4 regions of the Agaribacterium sp. ZY112 genome follow, and region 3 is predicted to be linked to each of the others. Evidence: predicted binding sites of a transcription regulator. Region 3 holds the regulator's gene; each other region holds the start of a gene.
What was found. Region 3 encodes FliA, which starts transcription of late flagellar genes. Its sites were predicted from a motif close to TAAAGTTATNNNNNNNNCGGCCGATANCC; they were not measured.

Region 1: a site for FliA is predicted at 2,671-2,699, ahead of AB1S55_RS16195 (DUF5610 domain-containing protein). Genes of this name have one in related genera too.
Region 2: a site for FliA is predicted at 1,477-1,505, ahead of pomA (flagellar motor protein PomA). Genes of this name have one in related genera too.
Region 4: a site for FliA is predicted at 2,969-2,997, ahead of AB1S55_RS14685 (flagellin). Genes of this name have one in related genera too.

The regions. Positions count from the first base shown of each region.
Region 1 is NZ_CP166840.1:3,738,008-3,743,098, forward strand. It holds gene gyrA (DNA gyrase subunit A) at 1-281, opposite strand, end outside; gene AB1S55_RS16190 (TrmH family RNA methyltransferase) at 567-1,331, shown strand; gene AB1S55_RS16195 (DUF5610 domain-containing protein) at 1,353-2,624, opposite strand; gene hemN (oxygen-independent coproporphyrinogen III oxidase) at 2,942-4,342, shown strand; gene rlmA (23S rRNA (guanine(745)-N(1))-methyltransferase) at 4,382-5,091, shown strand, end outside.
Region 2 is NZ_CP166840.1:1,145,483-1,150,573, reverse strand. It holds gene AB1S55_RS05145 (flagellar motor protein MotB) at 1-604, opposite strand, end outside; gene pomA (flagellar motor protein PomA) at 607-1,368, opposite strand; gene AB1S55_RS05135 (exodeoxyribonuclease VII small subunit) at 1,563-1,796, shown strand; gene hisI (phosphoribosyl-AMP cyclohydrolase) at 1,873-2,256, shown strand; gene AB1S55_RS05125 (phosphoribosyl-ATP diphosphatase) at 2,253-2,591, shown strand; gene tatA (twin-arginine translocase TatA/TatE family subunit) at 2,621-2,863, shown strand; gene tatB (Sec-independent protein translocase protein TatB) at 2,863-3,318, shown strand; gene tatC (twin-arginine translocase subunit TatC) at 3,315-4,079, shown strand; gene pip (prolyl aminopeptidase) at 4,184-5,091, shown strand, end outside.
Region 3 is NZ_CP166840.1:2,372,475-2,377,565, forward strand. It holds gene flhF (flagellar biosynthesis protein FlhF) at 1-1,003, shown strand, start outside; gene AB1S55_RS10310 (MinD/ParA family protein) at 1,072-1,905, shown strand; gene AB1S55_RS10315 (RNA polymerase sigma factor FliA) at 1,956-2,657, shown strand; gene cheY (chemotaxis response regulator CheY) at 2,860-3,246, shown strand; gene AB1S55_RS10325 (protein phosphatase CheZ) at 3,262-4,053, shown strand; gene AB1S55_RS10330 (chemotaxis protein CheA) at 4,063-5,091, shown strand, end outside.
Region 4 is NZ_CP166840.1:3,381,424-3,386,514, reverse strand. It holds gene flgL (flagellar hook-associated protein FlgL) at 1-723, shown strand, start outside; gene AB1S55_RS14690 (flagellin) at 904-2,670, shown strand; gene AB1S55_RS14685 (flagellin) at 3,090-4,799, shown strand; gene AB1S55_RS14680 (flagellar protein FlaG) at 4,873-5,091, shown strand, end outside.

The DNA.
Region 1 (5,091 bases), 1.4 Mb from region 3:
TGGGCCATACGTACAATGGTGTCATACACGGCACTGTCACCATGCGGGTGGTATTTACCGATCACGTCACCAACAACACGTGCCGATTTTTTAAAGGCCTTGTTGTAGTCGTTTTTCAGCTCGCCCATCGCAAATAGCACGCGGCGGTGTACAGGTTTAAGACCGTCGCGAACATCCGGCAAGGCTCGACCAACAATAACGCTCATCGCGTAATCGAGGTAGCTTTGCTTCAGTTCGTCTTCGATCGTAATCGGTAGAATTTCTTTAGCTATATCACCCATGAAACTAGGATCTTCCTTATTGTAAGCGGCGCTTGTCGAGTCCGAAATCTGCCCGTATTAAAGCGAACAAATAAAGCGCGCGATAATAGCACAAAAGCAACTACAAACCTAAGCAAGAAGACGCTTAAATTTCATACTAAAATCACGCAGACGCGATTAGAGAGGCGCAGAAGGGCTTTAAGGCCAAGGCTGATCATTTACTAGACAAAGTAAAACGAATGCCACGCGCCCACTCAGACGCTTTGCCGTATAATGCCGGCGCCAGCCAACAATATAGAGCCAAGCATGAGTGATTCCGACAACTACCTTAAGAAAAAAAAACTTTTTTCACGTTTACTCACCATCTATGGCCGCAATACCGTTTATGAAGCTTTATGCATGCCTGGGGTTAAAGCAGAGAGACTGCACTTTGCTTCTAGCAATAAAAAAGCAAAGGTACTAGATGACATAGAACATCTTGCACGCGAACAAGGTGCGGACGTGCTTTACCACGATAAGGGCGCGCTCTCTCGCATCAGCAAAAATGCAAAACAAGATCAAGGTGTGGCTCTGGATATACGCACCGAAGGCCTAGCTGAATTTGATGCAAACACCCTCGAGGCAGGCGGCGAATACATCGCCTTAGATCGCATCACCAACCCTCAAAACCTAGGCATGATTATTCGCAGTGTGTGTGCATCCCCCATCAAAGCCCTAATACTACCCCGCAAAGGTTGCGCAAAACTCGACGCCTTAGTCATCAAAGCGTCTGCCGGCAGCTTATTTCGCTGCCCCATTCTACGCTGTGACTCACTCACGCAAGCTCTGAGTCAAGCCCAGCAAGAAGGCGCCCGCATTGCTGGCTTGGACCTTAAGGCCACCACCAGTTTTAGCGCCATAGATGATCAACACACACGTATTTTTGTGCTTGGCAACGAAAGTGAGGGAATTGGCAAAGAAGTACAAGCACTCTGTGATGAGCGCCTGCGCATAGATATGGCTCGTGGCGTTGAATCCCTTAATGTTGCGGTAACGGCGAGCCTAATTGCGTTACGAAAGCAGCTTACTTAGCCCACAAGAGATAATAGAACTTTAAGAACCCGCTAAGCTCTGTAAGCTATCTAAAAGCTTAGACATTGTCTCAACAGCATTAGGTACTTTATCAATACTGTCTTTGCCTTCAGTTTGCCCACGAGCCACTCCCGGTAAAGACAAAAGGCCTGACTCATCTGCGCGCTGCCTCATATCCTCTAAGGCTTGAACAAAACGTGCCAAGCTCATCAATTGCTGATCCTGCTTATCAAAACTCTCACCTGTGGCTGCCGCACGAGCCGGCTGAGCCGCATAAGAGGCTTGATATTGCTCTGAGCGCTCGTAACGTAATTGCAGAGAAAAACGACTGATTTCATCACTGTTAAAACCCAGTTCTGTGGCGTGCTCAAAAGCACTTTGAATATCACCACTAAAAAACAAACCACTGACCTCTCTTACCTGAGTTAGCAAATCCTCTATTGCAGCAAGCTCGGATTCATCGAGCTCCCCTTCTATATCAAGGTAGAAACCAGCGCTTGCATAAAAAGAAGCCTGAAGCTCAGAATCAGAACCGGTGGCGTGCTGTACTCGCTGCCCCTCCAAAACCGAGCTCGCTGAATAAGCAGCCCGAATAGTGACGCTATCACCGTCAGCCGTTTTCAACTGGAAATTAAAGCTACGGGTTTCATGGGCGCGATAATCATAACTTGAAGCATCGATTAAAGACCTAAGGTTATCTGCCTCGCTCAGAGCTTGTTGTTCAGCAGCGCTCTTTGCTACATCCACAGACGAAGCTTTAGTAACTGATGAACTCGAAGCCGCCTGCGAAGCATTAAATAACTGCCTACGCTCCTGCTGATCAGTTCTATAAGACTCCATCACAGGAGACTCAACACCGAGCTCTTCAGCAAGGCCATCAATGCCATTAAGCACATCGCTATACGTCTTTTCAATCGCGTCTTCCACCTCTGGATACAGCATAGCCAAAGCACTTAACTGCTCATAAGCCTGAGAAAAGCCTTCAACAAAACCATCTAAACCTGCCTGCAGACGAGACTCTAACTGCTCTTTAGTTGCACCCTCGGCCTGATCCAAGTGCAAACGCCCTGCAATAAACCCCAATATCGTATTGGCAGCATCGGTTCGCCCAGCAAGACCTTTCTCCGCCTTAGGCACTTCATAAGCCACAGGTTTAGCCGTGTCAGCACTTTCCGCCTTATTCGGCTGCTCTTGCTCACCACTGTGCTCAGCTGCTCTTTCTGTCTTAAGCTGATAATAACTTTGTTGTAAACGATGTGCCTGAACGGAAGTATGCAGTGAGGGGCTAGACATAAGGTTCTCCTTGATTGCTTAGTGCTTGCTAAAATGGTCTGCTAAGAGGCATCGGCAAAAACAGCCACAACTTCAAGAACATCGATCTATGAATAGGTGTTTTCTTATGCCATAAACAAAAACATAAGAACAAGAAAGCCCCTAAAGCCCTGAGCCTTATCAAACTCACGCACTTAAAATAGAACAAAGACTGCAAAACCAATAAAAACTGATAGTATCGCCGCCTGCGCAATGTGAATGGTATCGCCGCCTGCGTAATTGAGATGGCGCAATAACAGGCAAAAGCCGAACGCTAAGGGTAAATAGGGGCAAAAGAGATGAGCGAACACAACTCAGCGACCGAAATGTACTGGGATATCGAGTTAATTAGAAAGTACGACCTGACTGGGCCACGCTATACCTCCTACCCAACAGCTCCGCAATTTGAAAGTAATTACAAACAAACAGACTGGCAACATGCCGTAGAACGCATTCAAGACCGTAGCCAGCGCATATCTCTATACCTGCACATCCCCTTCTGTGATACCGTTTGTTATTACTGTGGTTGCAGCAAAATCATTACCGCCAACCACAGCCACGCGGATACCTACCTTGAATATTTAAAGAAAGAAATACAGCTCAAAGCCCAACACATAAATAAAGAGTCACTTGTCGAGCAAATACATTTTGGTGGTGGCACACCGACGTATCTCAGTGATGAGCAACTTGGCGACATTATGCAGGAGCTACGCAGCGCTTTTAGCTTTGCAGATGACAATTTTGAGTGCTCCATCGAAATCCACCCCCAAGGAATGAACAAGCAGCGCCTACACAATTTAAAAAAACTCGGTTTTAACCGCTTAAGCCTAGGCATACAAGATTTCGACCCACAAGTTCAAAAAGCAGTTAATCGCTTTAACAGCAAAGAAGAAGTAAGTAGTTTAATGAAAGAAGCGCGCGAGTTAGCATTCAACAGCGTTTCAGTTGATCTTATCTACGGCCTGCCCCTGCAAAGCAGAGAAAGCTTTCAGCAGACCTTAAACGACATTATTGAACTCGACCCCGATCGCTTAAGCTTGTTTAACTACGCTCATATGCCACACCTGTTTAAAACACAAAAACAAATCAATGCTAATGAGCTACCAGAACCTCAAGAAAAGCTCGACATTCTACATAACAGTATTTCTAAACTTTGCGCTAATGGCTATCGCTATATCGGCATGGATCATTTTGCCAAAGAGGACGATGAATTAAGCATCGCGCAGCAAAACGGCAGCATGCAACGCAATTTCCAAGGTTATGCCACTCACAACAATGGTGTATTGCATGCCTTTGGTTTAAGCGCGATCAGCTCACTGGCCGAACACTACAGCCAAAACGTTAAGAAGCTCGAGCAATATTACCAAGCCCTAGATCAGGATACACTTCCTATAGAGCGCGGCTATGACTTAAACCAAGACGATGTCATTCGACGTGACGTTATCAGCAGTTTACTGTGCAATAACTACTTAAATTTCTCTGAACTTAAAGACAAATACAACATTGAATTTAGTACCTACTTCGAAGACGCCTGTGCTCCACTTACAGAGCTAGCTAAGGATGGCCTGATCGAGTTCAACACAAAAGAGCTAAAGATACTCGATCGAGGCCGTTTACTAGCGCGTAGCGTATGCAAACTATTTGATAACTACATTAAAAAAAGCAGCGATACGAAACCCCGCTACTCGCGTATCATTTAAAACAAACGCCGTTTAAGCACCTAAGCTGCATACTTACTTATGAATTACCGCTGCCCCCTCTGCCAACAGACTTTAAGCCTACAAGACAGAAGCTTTCGCTGTGATAACAATCACTGCTTTGACATTGCCAAAGAAGGCTACGTAAACCTGTTGCCTGTACAAAATAAAAAAAGTAAAAGCCCTGGCGACAGCCCAGCGATGATGCAAAGTCGCCGCCGCTTTTTACAAAGTGGCTTCTACCAAAACTTTGCAGGTGCACAACAAGAATTATTAAAAAAACACCGTAGTGAGAAGATCAATCGCATTATCGATATTGGCTGTGGTGAAGCATATTATTTAGAACAACTGCAAAATACATTTACTGACGCCAGCTTGCACGGCATAGATATCGCTAAAAGCGGGGCTCGATTAAGCGCCAAACAATTACCAAACGCCCATATTAGCGTTGCCAGTGCCTATTCCCTACCCTATTTTGACAATGACTTTGATATCGCTCTTAGTGTTTTTTCACCCTTGGATGAACAAGAGTGCGCACGTATATTAAAAACCAACGGCCTTCTTCTAACGGCAGGCCCAGGCCCTTTGCATTTAAAACAATTAGCCGCGCAAGTCTATAACACCGTGCAAGAGCATAAAGGAATGGGACTAGCCTTAAACGATACTTTTGAACTACTTGAGCAAAAGCAAATCGGTTATAAAATAAGTGTAAATGGTGAGCAAGCCTTAGACTTGCTCACCATGACTCCGTA
Region 2 (5,091 bases), 1.2 Mb from region 3:
CTGCTTTCACTTCACGCATAACATCTTTATACGCTGGAGCCATTTCGGCAGAGCCTGAAATAAAGCTGCCTTTCTCTCGAATACGAATAATAATTAAGCGGCCACGCGTTTCTAATTCAACTTGACCCGCAACAATCTGCTCTTCCAGTGCGTCAGCCAACTCGTAGGCATCTTTGCGAGTACTCTCTAGTAAATCTTCAAGCTTCTGCTTAACTTCAACCTTAACACCACCTTCAAGCGCCTCATCACCTTGCTCAATCGAGTATTCCTCCGAGCACTCTACCTCTAAAGACATTTCGGTCAGATCGTCCGTTTTTTGCCATATTTCATTTATAGGTGTCGGCTCGGGCCGGCCAGGACTAAATTCTTGCGCAATAATGCTCGTGCCCTTAGGAATATCAGTGACGTTTAATTTATTCTGCACCCCAAAGGCTTGAGCCATCGAGCCTGCTAGGCGCTTAAATTTCATTGCATCCATTTCAGAAAATGAAAGCAACAAAACAAAAAAACACATCAGCAGCGACATTAAATCTGCAAAGGTGCCCATCCAGGCGGGCAGCCCGGGTTCGCATTCGCAGCCTTGTTCGTCGTCTTCGTCGCTCACTGCTATTCGCCGCCTTCAGCCACTCGCTTACCCTCTGGCAAGTAGGTTCTTAAGATACCGTCAATCACACGCGGGTTTTGTCCAGCCTGAATAGCCAATAAAGCATCTATAACCAAGCTTTTGGTCATGGCCTCTTCAGCTGCTCGCAGCTTAAGTTTTTCACCAATAGGCGCACAAATAGCATTCGCAACCACAGCACCATAAAGAGTGGTTAATAGTGCCACCGCCATCGCTGGGCCAATTGACTTAGGATCATCCATATTAGCCAGCATCGCGACCAGACCAATCAAGGTGCCAATCATGCCCATAGCAGGAGCCATATCCGCCAAGGACATAAAAATCTGTGAACCTACGTTATGGCGTTCTACGGCTTGAATTTTATCTTTGCCCAACGTTGCCTTAACCACATCTGGGTCGTGCCCATCCACTAGCAGCTGAATGCCTCGCTGCAGAAAGTCACTGCTGACCTCCTTGCCCTCAAGTGATAACAGCCCACCCTTGCGAGCCTCATCAGCCAAGGCCACGATTTCATCAATCAGTTCAAACACATCAGGCATTTTATTTGAGAAGCTTTTACCTGCTACTTTGGCTGCACCCAAAAACTGGCCCAAACCAAACTTCGCCATAACAGCAAAGATCGAGCCCCCGAATACAATCACCAGAGATGGTGCATTCACAAACATGCCCAGATCCCCAGCAAGCAGCATCGACACGACAATCAGCGCCAAGGCGCCGATAATCCCCACAATCGTTGCTAAATCCACTTTTTACTCCTATGTCAGGATTTGAAAGTCCTGTTTGTAGTCTAGTCAAGAAATAGCACTTGGTTATAAAGCTGCCCCGCTTCATACACCTATTTACAAGCCCCTTTTAGCTATCGACCTGCAAGCTATCTACTTGAGGCCATTGACCCCTCCTAAGAGCTTCGATATTGTTCGAGCCCATTCAGGAGGCGCACGTGAGTAAAAAAGCATCGATCAAAAATTTCGAACAGAACTTAAGCGAACTCGAAGCGCTTATTGATTCTCTAGAGAGTGGTGAACTTAGCCTTGAGCAAGCACTTAGTCAGTTCGAAAAAGGCATTAAGATGAGCCGAGACTGTCAGCAAGCACTCACTGACGCAGAGCAAAAAGTACAAGTCTTACTCGAACAAAATGGCCAGCTTGTACTAAACGACTTCGATCCCGAATAAATCAAATATGAGCCACAGTCAGCTAAGTTAATGTTGTTTTTCCGCTAAACTGTGGCACTTTAGCTCGGAGCTTTTTGTGAGTAATTTTCTCGACCAAATTAAATGGACCAATGAAGGTCTTTGCCCTGCCATCGCTCAAGATGCCCAAACCGGAAAAATCTTGATGATGGCATGGATGAACCGTGAATCTCTGCAGCTTACCGCTGACAACATGGTTGCCACCTATTGGTCACGTTCACGCCAAGCACTCTGGCGTAAAGGTGAAAGCTCTGGCCATAGTCAGCTAGTAAAGAGCATACAGCTTGATTGTGATGCGGATGTCATCGTCTTAAAAGTCGAACAACAAGGTGGTATTGCTTGCCATACTGGCCGTGAAAGCTGCTTTTATCGCACTTTAGTCGACGGACAGTGGCAGATCTGTGAAGATGTCATTAAGGACCCGAAGGATATTTATTCATGAGTGACGTGTTAAACGCACTAGACGCCGTACTAGCCGAGCGTAAAGACAACGCTGATGCCGACACATCTTATGTCGCGCAGTTACACAGCAAAGGACTTAACAAAATACTCGAAAAAGTAGGTGAAGAAGCGACAGAAGCAATCATCGCTGCTAAAGACGCCGAAAATACCGACAACAAAGAACTAGTAATAAGTGAATGTGCCGACTTATGGTTTCATTCAATGGTCATGTTGTCGCATTTAGACTGCAACACCCAAGACGTGCTTGATGAACTAAGCCGTCGCTTTGATTTAAGTGGCCTGGTTGAAAAGGCCTCACGCAATACACAGAAATAACAACGACCACAAATTAAGAAGGTACTACCATGGGTTTAGGCGGCATTAGCATCCCTTCACTACTTATTATTCTCGTAATCGTATTACTGCTATTTGGAACAAAGAAGCTACGCAACCTAGGTGGCGACTTAGGTGGCGCCATTAAGGGCTTTAAAAAAGCAGTTGTCGACGATGAAGCCGAAACCAAAAAGGTTGAGGAGCAAAAGACCTGCAGTGCTGACACCAGCGAAAGCACAGCTAAAAAGGAAGAAAGCAAAGAAGAAAGTAAGTAATGAGCTTTTGGGAGCTGCTGGTCGTTATCGTTGTCGGCCTGCTAATTATTGGGCCTGAACGCCTGCCAGAGACCTTGCGCACAGGTGCCTTATGGATTGGGCGGATCAAGCGTGCGCTCAACAATACCCGTGCCGACTTTGAGCAGCAGCTGGGCATGGATGAGATCCGCCGCGAATTGCACAACGAACAAGTTATGGCCTCTCTGAAATCATTGGATCTCGGTACTGACGATTTCAATCAGCAAATCAAAGAGGTTGATGCAAGCCTACAAGCGGAAATCAAACGCATAGAAGACAGTATTGATGAGCAAGTCGCTCACGATCAAGACCCCAATGCTGACGCTGAACTTGGGCTTGAACCTGAAAACGCTGAACACGATGAGGCTGAAGAGGACGATTACAACGATCCTTTAAGCGAAGCCAACGCCAATCCCGACCATTTTAGACGCCCATGACCAACAACCAAAGCATGCCAGATGACGACAAGGGCCAACCCCTCGTTGAACACCTGCTTGAACTGCGATCTTGTCTACTAAGAGCTCTAGTCGCCGTCCTATTAATTTTTCTAGGCTTGTTTAGCTTTGCCAATGAGATATACGAGTTTGTTGCCGAACCGCTACAGCGCTTCTTACCCGAAAACACATCGATGATTGCCACCGATGTCGCCTCGCCTTTTTTAACTCCGTTTAAGCTCACCCTCTTTGCAGCGATTTATATCGCCATGCCCTATATTCTTTACCAAATATGGCGTTTTGTAGGGCCTGCCCTTTATACAAAAGAAAAGCGCATCGTCATCCCCATGATGGTTAGTAGCATAGCCCTGTTCTATGCAGGTACTGCATTTGCTTATTTTGTCGTCTTCCCTCTGGTATTCCAATTCTTTACCTCTATTGGGCCAGAAAGCGTATCCATGATGACGGATATAAGTAGCTACTTAAGCTTTGTGATTAAGCTATTTTTTGCTTTTGGCATTGCCTTTGAAATCCCTATTGCCACTATTCTGTTAATTTATGCTGAAGTCATCAGCGCCGAAAACCTAGGCAAGAAACGCCCTTACGTAATTGTTTTTTGCTTTATTCTCGGCATGTTTATGACCCCTCCCGATGTCATCAGCCAGCTTTTATTAGCCATCCCCATGTGGCTACTATTTGAGGCAGGTTTGTTCTTTGGCAAACTAATGATAACTAAGAAAAAAGCCGAAGCAGAAAACGCATAAACAAGCGCAACTAAGGCTTCCATCGCTGCGACCAGAGTACTACTATAATTTAGCGGGGCTTGTTCATTAGCGGCCCCACCTAATTCATAGGCTCAGGACCCGCCATGACACCACTGTATCCGGAAATAAAACCTTATGCCCGCCACGAACTTGCCGTGGACGACACCCATACCTTGTATGTCGAGCAAAGTGGCAACCCTGAAGGCTTACCCATTGTCTTTTTACACGGTGGCCCAGGTGCCGGCTGCGGTAAATACGACCGCCGTTTTTTTGATCCCGAGCTCTACCAAATCATCTTATTTGACCAACGTGGTAGTGGTCGATCTAAGCCTCATGCCGAACTGGAAGGTAATCACACAGATGCCCTAGTTGAGGACTGTGAAAAAATACGTACATTCTTGAACATTGAAAAATGGGCCTTATTTGGTGGATCTTGGGGCTCCACCCTTGCACTGCTATACGCCCAGCGCTACCCAGAGCACGTTAACGCAATGATCTTGCGCGGAATATTCTTATGTCGCGAGCGCGACTTAACATGGTTTTACCAAGACGGCGCAGACCGTATCTTCCCTGACTATTGGCAAGACTACCTCTCTCCGATCCCTGCTAATGAGCGCTCAGACATGATCGCAGCTTATTACCAAAAGCTAACAGGCAACAACGAGCTCGCCAAAATGGCAGCAGCGAAAGCTTGGTCATTATGGGAAGGCCGCTGTGCCACACTTCGCCCCCACCCCGATGTCGTTTCTGCATTTAGTGACCCACATATGGCTTTAAGCCTCGCTCGTATTGAGGCGCATTTTTTTATTAATAAGGCTTTTATCGATGCTGAACAAATACTAGAAAACACCAGCAAAATCGCCGACATCCCCGGCATTATTATCCATGGCCGCTACGACTGTGTATGCCCTCTGGATAACGCCTTCGAACTTCATCAGCGCTGGTCAAACTCTGAACTGCACATTATTCGTGATGCTGGGCACAGCGCCCTTGAACCAAGTATTACCGATGC
Region 3 (5,091 bases):
CGAGCCGGTGCAGGAGCCGGCGCCCGAGCGCTCAGTCCGACGCCCTGAAGCATGGTCTGAAGATTTAGTGCAAGAGCAAAAGCTTGCAGGCTTACGTGATGAAATTGCGGACTTACGTTTATTATTAGAGCAGCAGAGTTGGGCCGCAACATCAGCCGCCAGTTCTGTTTCTAACCAAGACTATGGCGCAGTGGATGAAGCCAGTTCCAATTCACGCAGTAAGGTTCATGGGCAATTACAGCGCCTTGGTTTAAGTGAAGCCATTATCAATGAGTTAAATATGGCTGTGTCTCATAGTTTGCGCTTGCACGACACATGGAAACAAAGCTTGGCTAGCTTGGCGAAAGGCATTAGTCAGGCCGATGATTTAGATGTAGAGCGCGGTGGTTGTTATGCTTTTGTGGGCCCAACCGGAGTTGGTAAAAGCACCACGCTTGCGAAGTTAGCGGCGGCCTACACTATGCGCCATGGTGCCGGTAAAGTTGCCTTAGTGACGATGGACAGTCATCGCGTTGGTGCCGTTGAACAGCTTCGCTCGCTGTCTAATATTCTTGGCGCGCCGTTAAAAGTGGTATCGGTACGCAGCAGCCTGTTAAGTATTTTGGCTGAGTTAAGAGAGTTTCCCCTTGTATTAATTGATACTGCAGGCTTTCGCCACGGGGATACTCAACTTAACGAGCAACTTGCACAGTTGGATCAGTGTCCACAAGTAAGACGATTGTTAGTCATGTCGACTCTGAGCCAAAGCCAGCATCTGAAGGCGAGTATCCATGCCTATAAACCTAAAAAAGGACGCGATGCCTGCGTGCTTAGCAAGCTTGATGAAGCTTGTAGCTTAGGTGAGGCCATTGGGGTGCTTTGGCAAACTAAAGTTCCTTTGGCTTATATCACCAACGGTCAACGCATTCCGCAAGACATCCTTAAAGCGAATCGCAATGACCTAGTGAGTAGTGCCGTTCAGCTAGCAAAAGTGGCTCAACTAGAGACCCAGTTTGCAAACTAAAGTGACTTTAGGCCGACGCTTAGCGGCGCCTTTGCTACATTGAATATATAAAACGTGAGTGCGCCTATATGAGTTCTAATCATCCAGTCAGAGTTATTGCCGTAACCGGTGGCAAAGGTGGTGTTGGTAAAACCAATGTCTCCGTTAATCTAAGTGTTGCTCTGGCAGAAATGCGACGACGTGTCGTATTGATGGATGCAGATTTGGGCTTGGCAAATGTCGATGTCTTATTGGGGCTGAATGTTCAATACAGTATTGCTGATGTGCTCGATGGTTCTCGTACTCTACGAGAAGTCATGGTGAACGGGCCTGCAGGTATCAAAGTGGTTCCTGCAAGCTCCGGTGTTCAGCAGCTTGTGCAGCTTGGCAGCCATGAACATGCTGCATTAATTCACGCCTTTAGTGAAATAAGTGACCAATTAGATGTATTGGTTGTTGATACCGCAGCAGGTATTAGTGACATGGTCGTGAATTTTGTTCGCGCTTCTCAGGATGTCATTGTGGTTGTTTGTGATGAGCCTTCTTCTATTACGGATGCCTATGCCTTGATGAAACTACTCAATACTGAGCACGGAGTGAACCGCTTTCGAGTTATTGCCAACATGACTCGCAGCGCTAAAGAAGGGCGTTTGTTATTTGGTAAGTTAAATACCGTATGCGAGCGCTTTTTAGATGCAACCTTGAGTTATTTAGGTCACGTGCCTTTTGATGAGCAAGTGCGCAAAGCCGTGCAGAGTCGCAAGCCCTTATTGGAAGCTGCGCCAAGTAGTAAAGCCGCAAGTGCATTACGTGACATTGCCCAGAAGGTCGATCAGTGGCCTTTACCTCACGGCCCTAGTGGCCATTTAGAGTTCTTTATCGAGCGTCTCTTAAAAAGCGCTAATGCACAATCTGTGGTTTAGCCCTATAGGTGCTGAACAGAGCTAGAGTTCACGGGGGGAACACGCACACTATGTATGAGCAGCAATATGGGCAGCATAAAGCTGAACAATACGCGTACCTTGTTAAGCGTATTGCCTTGCATATAAAAGCAAGGATGCCCAGTTCTGTACAGCTTGAAGATCTCATTCAAAGTGGCATGTTGGGCTTACTTGAAGCCTCTGAAAAATACGATGACAGCAAAGGCGCGAGTTTCGAAACATACGCAGGGATACGTATTCGAGGCGCCATTGTCGATGAAATGCGCCGAGGCGATTGGGTGCCACGCTCGGTGCACCGCAATAAGCGCGAAATTACCGAAGCGATTACTCGGGTTGAAAAGCGCCTTGGCCGCGATGCTCGTGATACAGAAGTAGCAGCAGAGCTTAATATCGATATTGACGAATACTACAGCATGACTCGCGACTGTACGGTATCGCGTTTAGTGAGCCTTGAGGAGAGTTTAGAGGGGAATGATGAGCATGGCCCTGCGACCTTAAATGACCCTCGTTCTGAACAGCCAGAGAGAGAGGTGGGTGCTGCTGCACTGCGTCACGCCGTGGCCACACAAATTAAGCGCTTGTCTGAAAAAGAACAATTGGTCTTGTCTTTGTATTACAGCGACGAGCTCAATTTAAAAGAAATCGGGCTAGTACTTGGTGTGAGCGAAAGTCGCGTTAGCCAAATTCATAGTCAGGCTGCTGCGAGGCTGAAATCGAGATTAAAAGACTGGTAGTTGAGCTCAAATGGTCTAAAAACTGGATGACTGCTCACGAACGACTAGACTTTAAATCTGAGAGGGAGTGGAAGTAGAACTACAACGAAATCTTTGTAGCTACTTGATCTCAATGGGCTTGTACTTAACTCTCGATATGTGAGATAAGAATTAACTCGCTTTTAAAGGAGTAACAACAAGCCGTTTTAATTAGGAGGCGGAATTGGACAAAAATATGAAAATCCTGATCGTCGATGACTTTTCGACGATGCGACGCATTATTAAAAACCTGCTTCGCGACTTGGGGTTTACCAATACTCAGGAAGCCGATGATGGTTCGACCGCGTTGCCCATGTTACGCAGTGGTGATTTTGATTTTCTTGTGACCGACTGGAATATGCCAGGCATGACGGGCATAGAACTTTTAAAAGAAGTTCGAGCCGATGCGAAACTGGTTTCTCTACCAGTATTGATGGTCACAGCAGAAGCAAAACGAGATCAAATTATTGAAGCTGCTCAAGCAGGTGTTAACGGTTACGTAGTGAAACCATTTACTGCACAAGTGCTAAAAGAAAAGATCGATAAAATCTTTGAGCGTGTAAACGGTTAAGGCCTAGGAGCCTCTATGGCAAATGCATCTCCCATGCAGGATGACGGACAATTTATTGCCAAACTTCAGGACTCAGCTAAACAGCTTGTCGAGGTTCTGCAGAATGATGAATATGAAAGCGCATCCGTAATTATTCACGAGTTAATAGAAGCTCGTGATCAACATATATTTAAATCAGTTGGGCAGCTAACTCGGGCTTTACATACGGCCATTGTTAATTTCAACGTTGACGCAGATATCACTCAAACGCCCCCTGAAATCAAAAACTCAGAAATTAGTGATGCCTCTGACAGGCTGCACTATGTCTTAAGTTTAACGCAAGCGGCCGCCGATAAAACCATGGACAAGGTTGAGGCTGTGGCCCCTATTGCGATGAATCTTGGTCAAGAAGCACAGCGACTTCGTGATGACTGGGACAAACTTATGCGTCGCGAAATGACAAAAGCTGAATTTAAAAAGTTAGCGCAACGAATTGACGAATTTCTTATTCAAATGGGGGACGGCACCGAGCAACTGAATAAGAGCTTGCAGGATATTATTCTTGAACAAGGTTTTCAGGACTTGACTGGGCAGGCGCTTAAGAAAGTGATTGATTTAGTCACTGACGTTGAGCGTGAGCTTGTCGATTTAATGCGAATAGCGGGGCAGGTTGAACAAGTTACAGGCCTTGCTATTGAAGAGCAGCAGGAACAAGAAAAAGAAAATAGTTCCAAAGGAGAAGGCCCTGTTATTAAGCCCGAGTTGAGGGATGACGTCGTCAATGGTCAGGATGATGTTGATGATCTACTGTCGAGCTTGGGCTTTTAAGGAGGAATAATGGCTTTTGGCGATGACGAAGAAATCCTCCAGGACTTTCTTGTAGAAGCAGGAGAGATTATTGAGCAGCTATCAGAGCAATTGGTAGAGCTTGAGCAGCGCCCGGATGATAAAGATCTGTTAAATGCGATTTTCCGAGGCTTCCACACTGTGAAAGGTGGAGCAGGGTTCTTGCAACTAAATACCATGGTTGATTGTTGCCATGTAACGGAGAATCTATTCGACATATTACGCAACGGTGATCGTGATGTTACTGCAGAGCTGATGGATGTAGTACTTCAGGCTCTGGATACGGTCACTCAGCAATTTCAACAATTACAAAATGGTGATACTCCCGAAGCGGCTGACCCCCAGCTTATTCATCATTTAGAATTACTTGTGGCCGGTGAGGACATTGGTGGTGCAGCAGAAGACATTGGTGAAGTTAGCGCAAATAGCAACGATGTGGCTGCCCCAGAGTCTGCCGTAGAGCTCGATACAGAGTCGAATAAAGAGTTCAGTAAAGAGCCCGCTAGTTCTTCAGCGTCTAAAGCTGACTTTGACATGAGTGATGAAGAGTTTGAAGGTTTTTTAGATGCTCTTGATGATTCGGATTCAGGTTCTTCACAAGCCGCTTCAAGTGATACAGCTTCATCCAGTGCTTCTGATGAAATTACAGAGGATGAATTTGAAGCCTTATTGGATCAGCTGCATGGCAGTGGTCAAGCACCCGCACCTGCGGCAGCCAGTGCATCTGATTCACCAGACGCTGCTTCGAGCTCTTCTGTTGCTAGTGACTCGGATGAAATAAGCGAGAATGAATTTGAAGCTCTGCTAGATCAGTTGCATGGCTCAGGTAAAAGCCCTGGAAAAAGTACGACTGCTGAGCCTGTTAAAGCAGAAACAACAGATTCAAATGGTTCCAGCAGCGCTGATCTTATCTCAGACGATGAGTTTGAAAATTTACTTGATGAGCTTCACGGTAAAGGTTCTGGTCCAACCGAAGCAAGTAGCCCTGAGCCTAAAGTTAAAGATGCTGAAGATCAAACG
Region 4 (5,091 bases), 1.0 Mb from region 3:
GACTTGTTTGTAGATATACAAAGTAATAGGCCCGAAGTGTCAACGTCGGTTTCTGCAAGCAATCGCTCTGACCCTGCTGCACAAATATCCATTGGTACGGTTGTCGATAGGCAAGTATTTAATGACTTTTACCCAGAAGATCTCGTTGTTAGTTTTAATGATGATAGTGCTTTATTACCCGCACCTCCTGGTAAAAACTTTACAATAACAGAGCGCTCGACAGGCCGAGTTGTGCTTGCCAATGAGCCTTATGTTTCAGGTGCTGAAATTAATGCTGCTGGTTTAAGCTTTAGAATTATTGGTGATCCTGCATCTGAAAACCTGCCTCAGGCTGGAGATAAGTTTATTGTCGAGTCTACAAATAAGCAGGATCTATTAACGACGGTCGCCCGCTTTAGTGAAGCGATGAAAAACTTTGACGGAGAAGCCGGTAATCGTGATGTCTTGGAAGATACCATCGGCGATACCTTAGCTAATTTATCTAATGCACAAACCAGCGTGTTAGAAGTAAGTTCTAAAATCGGTGCTCGGCTTAATACACTTGAAAGTACCGAAAGTATTCACTCTGATGCAACTCTAATCATTCAAGAGCTTATTTCTCAGCTGCGTGATGTTGATTACGCTGAAGCATCCACACGACTTGCAGCAGAGTCTTTAATTTTACAAGCGGCACAAACAGCATTTACGCGTGTTAGCCGCTTAAGTTTATTCGAACGTCTATGAAATTGCTTGCCGCTTAAGCGGCAAGCTTTTGTCCCCCTCCCTTTTTTATCTTTGTTTATTCGCCTTTTTTATTGTTATCTTGTTGTTTTTATTATCTTTTTTGTGTTTGGCACGGGGTCTGCATTAATCAATTCAAACCCATCTGTGGGTAGAAACTGATTAAGGTTATAGGAGAGAACTATGCCTCTTGTTATTAATACCAACGTGGCTGCGTTAAATTCACAACGTCAGTTGATTCAATCTGGCAATGACATGAGTCAGGCGATGGAGCGTTTGGCATCGGGGCGTAGAATTAATACTGCAGCCGATGATGCCGCAGGCCTGGCTATTTCTAATCGCATGACTTCACAAATTCGTGGGCTTAATCAGGCCGTTCGAAATGCGAATGATGGCGTGTCGCTGATCCAAACCGCGGAAGGCGCTATGGATGCGACAACCAATATTTTGCAGCGTATGCGAGAACTGGCCATTCAATCTGCTAACGGAATTTATTCGGATACAGATAGAAAAACCCTTGATGCTGAAGTTCAGCAGCTAAAAGCCGAACTGGATCGTATTGCAACGTCGACCTCTTTTAATGGCCAATTCTTATTAGATGGCAGTTTAGGCGAGGTTGATTTACAAGTCGGCTCACAGGCTTATGAAACTATTACCATGAGTATTCCAGCAATGGACATTAAAACGCTCGGTGGGGATGCCGGTGGGGATATCGTGGGTACAACAATGGGGGTTGATCCTGCAAACGTTACATTGATTACTGGCGCCACTGCTGCGACAACAATGGAAGTCAATGGCCAGAATGTGGGGGATCTTACCTCTGCTACAAACATGGAAGAGCTATTAGATTTATTCAATAGTAATGTAAGTGGAGTTACAACTACTGCCTTTACTGAGATTACCGCAGCAACAGCAGGTACCGGCATATTACGTGGTGCGGATACTATGGATTTAACTGTCCATCAGCTCGATGGAACGGTTAATACTTACCAGATCGGCGATACAGGAAGCATGGAAGAGCTAGTTGCTCGTATCGAAGAGGTGACTGGTGGCAATGTTAGTGCTGAGTTAAATGATGCGGGCTTACTTGTCATGTCTCATTCTTCTGGGGCTGCCATTAGTGTTGAATACGGTGGCGCAGCAACCGTTGCTAATACCGGTATTACCGCTTCAGCAGATGCAACCTTGGCAAATGCTTACCAAGCATCGTTGGACTTTAAGTCTGATGATGGTAATGGCGTAACGATTACGTATGGAGCGACAGCAGCACCTAATGCCACTCAACTTGGGGTGAACTCTCGTACTGCCGTGGGTGATATTACTGCTCTTGAAGTAGCAGATGGTACTGAATCTGCGTTAGCTGAAGGCGACGTAATGATTAATGGCGTTAGCATTGATGCTACGGCTATTGGCACGGACGCATTTGATACGATAGCTAATTTGGTCACTCAAATTAATGCGAAATCAGCAGAGCATGGGGTTGTGGCGACGGTAGCCGCTGGTGGCACTGCCGCAGATGGAGTACTTTCTTTAAACTCCGTTGATGGAACTGAAATAACAATTGAGTTAACTGGCGCAGCAAATGCTACGACTACAGGCTTATTGGAAACCAATAATTCGGCGACGCAAGGTAATTCTGTCGCGGATATTCAAATCGCAACAGTCGATGGTGCTCAAGAAAGCCTAGCCATTATCGATGTGGCACTGGAGACGATTAATGATACCCGCTCCCAGCTAGGTGCGATTGCTAACCGTTTAGAGTTCACTATGGGTAATCTACTCAATGTAGTTGAGAAAACTGAAGCTTCACGCTCACGTATTATGGATGCCGATTTTGCAGCAGAGACATCCGAGTTGAGTCGAGCTCAGGTATTACAGCAGGCGTCACAAGCCATGTTGGCTCAGGCTAATGCTCAACCTCAGCAAGTGTTGCAATTACTGCAGGGCTAGAATCAAGCCTGAGGTGAGTATAGATAGAACAGTACAACGCATGTTTTTCTATTGTGCTGTTCTATCAGTTTATATTTTTATCATACCCATCTAGATATAGAGCATCTTATTCTATAAATGACTATATCAAATGAAATGATTCTATTAATTAGTAGGTTAATAATAGATTGTTCTAATAGTTTTATTTTTATCTTTATTTATTTACCCCGTTTGAGAAAAACTAAAGTGTTTTTTATTTTGTAAGTCTTTGTTTTTTTATATGCATTATATTGCCTTAGGGCTGATTTGTATTTTCTTTTAAAGTTCCTCCCCGCTGTGCCGAAAGATTAAGTCAGGAAGGGTTGATTGTTATGGTCGCCTTTCAACTTCACCGGTCTTATTAGATCGGCGTTCGACAGACTTACATTGGGAGGCTCATCATGCCTTTAGTAGTTAATAGTAATATCGCGTCACTAAATGCTCAGCGCCAGCTGATGTCATCAGGTGGTGAGCTAGATAAAGCGAGTGAACGTTTAGCATCTGGTAAGCGTATCAACTCAGCGGCAGATGATGCTGCGGGTCTCGCAATTTCAAATCGTCAAACATCAGCTATTAGAGGCCTTGATCAGGCTATTCGAAATGCGAATGACGGTGTCTCATTAATTCAAACCGCTGAAGGTGCTTTAGACGAAACAACCAATATTCTTCAGCGTATGCGAGAACTATCTGTTCAGTCTGCCAACGGAATTTATTCCGATACAGATAGAGCCTCACTCAATGCGGAATCACAGCAGTTAATTGCAGAGATTGACCGTATTGCTGAAACCACTTCGTTTAATGGCCAGAATATTCTTGATGGTTCGCAAGGTGATGTAGCACTACAGGTTGGTTCTAATGCAAATCAAACTATTACCTTTAGCATTGGAGAGTTAGATGCAAATAGTTTAGGTGGAAGTGCTGGCGGCGATATTGTTGGTTCTGCGGTTGATTTAGTAGGAATAACTTTAGCCGATGACGTAACAATAAATGGCCAAACTATTGATGACGCAGATTTAGAAGCTGCAACCAATGTCGATGAGTTTCTTGCCGTATTGAATGACGGTGTGTCTGGAGTAGATTTTACAGCAACGACACGATTTGAAGCTGCAACAGTTGGTACCGGTGTCCTCCGCGGCGGTGACACTATGGAGATTGATACTGTTAATGCAGATGGTACTGCTACATCACTTGTTATTACTGATACTGGTAATCTTGATGAGTTGGTCGCGGCTATTAATGAAAAAGGTGGGGATGATATATCCGCAAGCTTAAGTGATAGTGGTAAGTTAGTGATTGAAAGTGCTAGTGGCGCGCAAATTACTGTGGGAACTGCGGCTACAGCTGAGCAGGATGCAGTGGGTACTGGCGGTGCAGCTACAGTACAAGAAGCTCAATTGTCGCTAACATCAACTGACGGTAATGAAATTACTGTTGCGTATGCGGATGCTACGGATGCAGATGATCTTGGAATAAACGCTCGTGCTGAAGGCGGAATTTTGAGTAGCAGTGCGACTCTTCTTGATGCAGATGCGACCGTCCTTTTGGAAGGCCAACTTGTTATCAATGGTGTTGAAATTGGTGCTGCTGATGGGACGGCAGTTGCAGATATCATAGCTGCAATTAATGATAAGGCTCCAGAAACAGGCGTAGTCGCTTCAGGTGCGACTGCTCAAGTTCTTCAGCTTAATTCTGTTGATAACTCAGCTATCAGTATCGAGGCTGGAACAACTACTGGTGCTGATGCATTACTAACGGCTTTGCATTTAGTGGAAACAAATACCTCAGCAACATCAGGAGATTCTGTTTCTGATATTGATATCTCAACCGAAGCCGGTGCTCAATCTGCCATTGATGTTATTGATACGGCGCTAGAGCAAATCAGCACAACACGTTCAGAACTCGGTGCTGTTAATAACCGCCTCGACTTTACAGTTTCAAACTTAAGTAACGTAAGCGAAAAAACATCGGCTGCTCGTTCTCGAATTGTTGATGCAGACTTCGCCGCTGAAACTGCAAATTTAAGTCGTGCACAGGTATTGCAACAGGCGTCACAAGCCATGCTGGCCCAAGCGAATGCTAGGCCTCAGCAAGTGCTTTCGCTTCTGCAGTAATAGCTTAAAGCAACGTTGGAGAGAAATAAGCTGGTGGCTGATCCACCGGCTCTTTTTCATAGAGAGGTGACCCATGAATGAAGTAAGACTCGCACAGCCGGCGGTACACGCTGCGCAGGCCTCTTCTTCATCTAAGGGGGACGTTAACGCAAGCGAAGAGATCAAGCCCTTAAGTGCAAGTGATAAGGCCGAAACGACAGAGGCCGAACAGGCGCCAAAAGCGCCAAACCCAGCAGACCTAAAACAGCAGGTTGCTAAGGTGAATGACTATGTACAAAGCGTGCAGCGAGAT